DNA from 3 places in the Shewanella sp. SR43-8 genome. Region 3 is predicted to be linked to each of the others. Evidence: predicted binding sites of a transcription regulator. Region 3 holds the regulator's gene; each other region holds the start of a gene.
The links. Region 3 encodes MetJ, which represses methionine synthesis genes. Its sites were predicted from a motif close to TAGACGTCTAGACGTCTA; they were not measured.
Positions count from the first base shown of each region.

Region 1: a site for MetJ is predicted at 1,076-1,093, ahead of msrA (peptide-methionine (S)-S-oxide reductase MsrA). Genes of this name have one in related genera too.
Region 2: a site for MetJ is predicted at 1,418-1,435, ahead of metE (5-methyltetrahydropteroyltriglutamate--homocysteine S-methyltransferase). Genes of this name have one in related genera too.

Region 1 is NZ_JACJDX010000018.1:11,917-14,193, reverse strand. It holds gene trxB (thioredoxin-disulfide reductase) at 1-373, opposite strand, end outside; gene msrA (peptide-methionine (S)-S-oxide reductase MsrA) at 574-1,053, opposite strand; gene astE (succinylglutamate desuccinylase) at 1,274-2,277, shown strand, end outside.
Region 2 is NZ_JACJDX010000005.1:240,625-242,901, forward strand. It holds gene H5114_RS08435 (HDOD domain-containing protein) at 1-460, shown strand, start outside; gene H5114_RS08440 (LysR family transcriptional regulator) at 443-1,345, opposite strand; gene metE (5-methyltetrahydropteroyltriglutamate--homocysteine S-methyltransferase) at 1,501-2,277, shown strand, end outside.
Region 3 is NZ_JACJDX010000003.1:297,279-299,555, reverse strand. It holds gene H5114_RS05545 (sulfite exporter TauE/SafE family protein) at 1-665, opposite strand, end outside; gene metJ (met regulon transcriptional regulator MetJ) at 860-1,174, opposite strand; gene metB (cystathionine gamma-synthase) at 1,382-2,277, shown strand, end outside.

The sequences.
Region 1 (2,277 bases), on a different contig from region 3:
CAGACGGAAGGCCTAAATATTTAGCCGATGCACCGGTCGCAATAATTAATGCATCACAAGTAAACTCGCCGTTGTCACCTTTTAAGCGGAAAGGGCGCTCAGTTAGGGTCACTTCATTGATATGATCGAAAATAATTTCAGTATCAAACTTTTCAGCGTGCTTTTGCATGCGTTCCATTAATGCTGGACCAGTTAAGTCTTCCGCATCGCCTGGCCAGTTTTCTACTTCCGTAGTGGTCGTTAATTGGCCACCTTGTTGCATACCTGTGATCATCACAGGATTTAAATTTGCACGCGCAGCATAAACAGCAGCGGTATAGCCGGCAGGGCCAGAACCTAAAATTAGTAGGTTAACGTGACGAGCTTCACTCATGATTTTGATCTCCGATAACATGCCTTAAGCAATTTGCATGGGATTGTATGGAATTTACTGCGGCGGGTAAAGTGAAGTTGAGTGTAGGAAATCGATTGGGGTTATCTATTATGTAAATATTCCGTTTCAAGTGAGGCAATGCTAAACATCATCTCACTTGAATCGCTTAATTATCGCTCGGTAGTGTTGCTCGTTTAGACTTAGTAAACCAAATGACAAGTTGGTAGGTTATTTTTTTCTAAATAATTCTGGTGATATTCCTCGGCTATGTGGAATGTTTGTATCGGTACAATTTCAGTCACAATATGACGCTGTCCCCATTTACCGCTGCGAGCTAATGCCAGCTTTGAACTTTCAGCTTGGGCTTTTTGCTCTTTATCGTGAAAAAATATCGTACTGCGATATTGAGTGCCAATGTCGCCACCCTGCATGTTTAACATGGTCGGGTTATGGTTTTTCCAAAACACATCCAGTAGGTCGTTAAAACTGACCACTTCAGGATCAAATTCAACTTGGACAACTTCAGCATGGCCAGTGGAACCCGTCTTCACTTCTTTATAAGTTGTTGCAGTGTCTTTGCCACCCATGTAGCCACACGTTGCGTTACTGACGCCGTTAATTTCACGGAAAAAATATTCAACACCCCAAAAACAGCCTGCACCAAATGTTGCTAACGCCATGACATACCCTTAAAACATATTATAGAAGTCTAGATGGCTGTAATTGTGTTGAATATTGTGATCTTTTGCAAGCAAACTTTTATTAATAAATAAAACTAACATATGCCTGCAATAAAATAGTCCTTGGCTATGATAGAATCTGCCGTAATAGGCATCTTAGTTAACAGCCGTTTACGTCAAGTTTAACTACGCCATATAATAATGAGACAAGGAGTTGATAGTGTTATCTGACCTGATGATAAACCACGATTTTTTAGCCTATACCTTAGCAAATCCGACTCGACTACCAGCAGCGTATGACTTTATGTTAGCCCAACATACTCGGGTTGATGTATTAGATACTGGGGTGATTGTGTTTACGCCAACAACTGCCACTAAAGACATAGTGTTGTCATGTGCCGTGCACGGTAATGAAACTGCGCCAATTGAAATATGCAATCAACTGATTAAAGATTTGCTGACTCAACGTATAGAGGCCAAGCAGCGTGTAATGTTTTTAATCGGTAATCCCGCTGCGATCATTAATAAAACCCGTTTTATTGATGAAAACATGAATCGCCTATTTAGCGGTGCGCATTCAAAGGGCGAGGGTTTAACTCACCCAGAGCGCCATCGAGCTAAAGCGTTAGAGCAATACGTGGCTGACTTTTTCAATGCCAATAGCGACAATCAACGCATTCATTACGACTTACATACTGCAATACGTGCTTCAAAGCATGAAAAGTTTGCCATTTACCCATATCGTCCAGGTCGTGCTTTTAGCGGCGAGCAAATTATGTTTTTGGCGGCATGTGGTGTTGATACCATGTTATTCCATCATGAACCGACAACTACGTTTAGCTACTACTCCTCAGAGCAATTTCAAGCAGATGCATTTACCGTTGAATTAGGAAAAGTGATGCCATTTGGTCAAAACGACATGAGTCGTTTTGACCAAACTCATACTATGCTTGAAAAACTGATTACTGAGCCTAAGTTAGCGCCTGTTGAGTTTGACGCAAGTAAGGTCAACTTGTATAAGGTGTCTAGGTCGATTAATAAACATTTCGATGACTTTGAATTTAGCTTTGCTGGTGATGCTGAAAACTTCAGTGCTTTTAGTCACGGGGCAGTGTTAGCGACAGAAGGTGGTAAAGCGATCACCGTCGAACAGCCACAAGAGGCCATTGTATTTCCGAATGCAAATGTACCCATTGGGCAGCGTACAGTGCTATGTTTAGTACC
Region 2 (2,277 bases), on a different contig from region 3:
TGCATTTTCATTTTATCTTAAAGAACGCCTTGATGAACTTTCTGAACCTTACAAAAAATTAGTTCAAGGTTATTGGGCCTTAAATGAAACGATTGCAGATGATTGTTTAGAACAGTTACGTGAGCAGATTGAAACCGGTGATAACATCAAAATTGATGCGGATGAAATGCAAACCTTAGCATTATTTAGTGTTTTTGGTCAGGTGATTGTATTAACGGCTTTTGCCTATTTAAATGCAGAGCTGTCTCGCCCCGTGTCACTAAAAGTATTAAAATCACTGATTGATAACCAGCAACAACAATTATCCCTTGATGCATTTGATGCATTAGGATTGGATGACGATTTACGCGAAGAATTTTTAATTGCCCATAACTTACGCCAAACACAAAACCCTGATTCACCTGGACTTGTGCTTCGACGCGTGTTATCTAAAAGAGGTTTATTAATCAACCCGCTGTAAATTTATACCTTCACTTGCTACCAGCTCGAGCCACTGTTGGATTAAATTTGCATTAGTGGCATCGCGGCGATACGCGCCAAACAATGGACGTTTTAGTCCTTCTGCGCCTAATTTTACCGCCGTAAGACTCAGCCCCTGACTTTCTCGGATAGACCAAGTTGGTAGGGTGGCTACGCCATCATTACAGGCAACTCGCTGCAATAACATTGAGGTTAAGTCGCATTGTTTTTGCTCGCCAGGTTCAATACCAGCGGGCTCTAAAAAGTGTTTGTATATGTCTAAACGCGCGAGAGGCACTGGGTAACTGATTAAAGTTTGCTTTGCCAATTGAGCTGGTGTTACAAAGGCTTGTGCCGCTAATGCGTGATCACTGGCAACGACTAACTTTACTTCAAAATCAAATAGATGTTGATAAGCTACGCTATGTCCAGGCACTGGGTCAGAGGTGAGCACTATGTCTAAACTCCCTGTTTCCAGCGCATTGAGTGAATCAAATAAATGACGACTTGAAATATCAATTTGAGCTGCTGGCGCATATTGTTTAAATTGTTCAATAACCGGCATTAACCAACGAAAACAACTGTGGCATTCAATGCCGAGCTTAAGTTGGTGGCTTTCACCCTCTAAACCGCGCTTAAGATCAGATTCGGTTGCAATCACTTTCGGTAAGATTTCTTCCGCTAAATTCAGCAGACGTGAACCTTCGTGAGTAAACGTTAACGGTTTACTTTTACGAACAAAAATAGTTGAGTTAATCCGTGTTTCTAACTCTTTTATTTGATGAGAAAGCGCCGACTGGGTTACAAATCGTTTTTTAGCTGCACCCGCTAAACTGCCACTTTCCTTTAACGCCATCAAGGTGCGAAGGTGTCTAAGCTCTATCATTTTCTCTCCACATGAATCTTGCTCAACTAGCCGATGAAATCAATTCGATTGCTTGACAGCAGAGTAGCACAATAAACTTCTAGACGTCCAGACGCCTATGCGGGTTTTTCTGCATAAATGGCTATAAATTTTGCTTCAACGAAAAGGAAAGCAGCATGAAAATTTCAAGTTTAGGATTTCCCCGCATTGGACGTCAGCGTGAATTGAAGTTTGCACTTGAGCGTTATTGGCGCGCAGAAATCTCATTATTTGAACTGAAACAGGTCGCCAGTGAATTAAAAAAAACGCATTGGCAGTGGCAAGCAGATGCCGGCGTTGAGTTAGTTCCAGTAGGCGACTTTGCTTATTACGACCAAGTATTAACCCTAAGTGCCACCTTAAATGTGATCCCAGATCGCCACCGAGCTACTCAAGCCGATGGCAGCCAAGCGCCTATCGATATAGACACCTTATTTCGTGTTGCCCGTGGCCGATCGCAAACTGGCCAACATGCTTGTGCGGCAGAAATGACCAAGTTTTTTAACACTAACTATCATTATCAAGTGCCTGAATTAAGCGCTGATCAAAGCTTCGAGATTGCCTTTGAACAGTTGTTTGATGACGTCAGTGAAGCGCAGCAACTCGGTCATCAAGTAAAGCCGGTATTGCTTGGCCCAGTGACGTATTTGTATTTATCGAAAAGCCTGACTGAGTTTAACAAGCTATCGTTATTACCGCAGCTACTGACGGTTTATCAGCAGATTTTGCAACGTTTTGCAGACCAAGGTGTGAGTTGGGTACAACTTGATGAGCCAGTATTAGCCGCAGACTTAACCGAGGAGTGGCAGCAAGCCATTCGCCACAGTTATCAATTTTTAGCGCAACAAAAACCGGCATCATTGAAGATATTACTTGCCAGTTATTATGGCTCTATTGGCCATCATCGAGCATTG
Region 3 (2,277 bases):
CGGGTTTTCTCTTTATCGACACGGCCAATTAATCGACCAGAGACAAGGTAGCCAGCAATGACTGAGGGGAGTAATAGCAGTGATAGCCATAAATGTTTTACTTCAACTAAGCCGACAACGGCTAAAATAGCCAATGCGATTAATGAGCTAAAGACAAAAAAGGCTGATAGCGCCGCCCTAAATTGACTGGCATCTTGACCGGCAAGTAAAATGGCCATTGGTGGGCCGCCGATCGCAGCGATATTGCCAAATATGCCCGAAAATACCCCAGCGATAAATAAACTGATGCGATTGATTGGTGCGGTAAAGCGAAAGACGCTTAGGATAACGGCAATAAACACGATTGCTGCAATCACCAAGCCTAGTATGGCTTGTGGTGCAAACAGTAATAACCCTGCACCTAAAAATCCTCCTGGAACACGTCCCAGTAAGGCATATTGTAATCCATTAAACTGCAGGTGGCCGCGCTCTCTAAACAAGGTCATTGCAGAGATTGCAAAACCCATGGCAATAATAGGAACAGGAACTAATTGAGGATTAACAATATACAGTAGTGGGCTTGCTACAACGGCTAACCCAAAGCCAATTAAGCTTTGGGTTAGCGCGCCAAAAAATACAATAATTGATGCCAGTATCAAAGTGGTTGGATCGATAAATGACATCATAATTTCTCTTTAAAATATTACTGCTTATAGCAATCCACATTGAAATTGGATCTATTTTAGGCGTACAGCAACTTTGCCTTTAAAAGACTGCCTCGAATACCACGCTAATCATTTTCGCTAAAAGAGCAAACTTCAATAAGGATTGGTATCAATGGGCAGTTTTAAAGTCGGTGAGGGATTCATTAACCTGTAGGTTATTCGAGCTCTTCCCATTCGATACCCATATCATCCATTAACTTTTTCGCTTCACTTGGAATGCTATCAGGCTGATCTTTTGATAAATCACCGTCATAAGGTAATGGTTGACCTGTGTACGCGTGCAAAAATGCTTCGCATAACAGTTCACTGTTAGTTGCATGGCGCAGATTATTTATCTGGCGACGCGTCCGCTCATCTGTCAGTACTTTTAATACTTTTAAAGGGATAGAAACCGTAATTTTTTTTACTTGTTCATTTTTTTTGCCGTGTTCGGCATATGGGCTGATATATTCGCCATTCCATTCAGTCATTAACTTACCCTTAACGATAAATACGCTGCAGATTTTAAACCGTTACAATCTCTAGTCAAATTATTGCTACTATTTAATCCCGATGCAAATAGATTTCTCGATGTTTAGACGTCTAAACGGCTATTTTGGTTGACTCGGGGAGAACTCTTCGGTAAATTTGGACGTCTAGACATCTATTGTGTGTTTGTGACTTTTTAGGAATCAATTATGACTCAGTATCAAAGTGCCACTTTGGCCGTTCGCCAGGGTATAGAAACAGACACACAACATGGTGCTATCGTGCCGCCGATTTATTTATCGACCAATTATTCATTTGATGGCCATACTAATCCTCGCGAGTTTGACTACAGCCGTTCAGGTAATCCGACGCGTTGTATATTAGGTGAGGCGATTGCAAAACTTGAGCAAGGTGTAACTGGTGTGGTGACATGTACCGGCATGGCGGCCATTACCTTAGTGACCAGTTTGTTGGGCCCAGATGATTTATTGGTTGTGCCGCACGATTGTTATGGTGGCAGTTACCGTTTATTTACTAACCTGGCCAAAAAAGGTCAATTTAAGTTATTGGTTGTTGATCAAACTGATGCGCAAGCGCTGGGCAACGCGATAGCGCAAAATCCCAAAATGGTCTGGTTAGAAACGCCATCAAATCCATTACTGCGGGTAGTCGATATTAATGCGATCAGTATCGCTTGCCATGAGGTTGGCGCGTTAGTGACGGTTGATAACACTTTTTTGTCGCCAATATTACAACAACCTTTATTGTTGGGGGCCGATATCGTTATTCACTCAACCACCAAATACATTAATGGTCACAGTGATGTGGTCGGTGGCGCTGTGGTGGCTAAAGATGCTGAAGTGGGTGAATTATTACATTGGTGGTCAAACACCCTTGGATTAACCGGTTCTGCTTTTGATAGCTATTTAACCTTACGTGGCTTAAGAACGCTGGCAGTCCGCATTCGTGAGCATCAACGTAATGCGCAAAAAATTGTAGAATTACTCAATGCCAGTGATGTGGTTGCCAAGGTGTATTATCCAGGGCTAAAAGACCATCCGGGTCACGAAATTGCCGCAAAACAACAACAAGGTTTTGGCGCTAT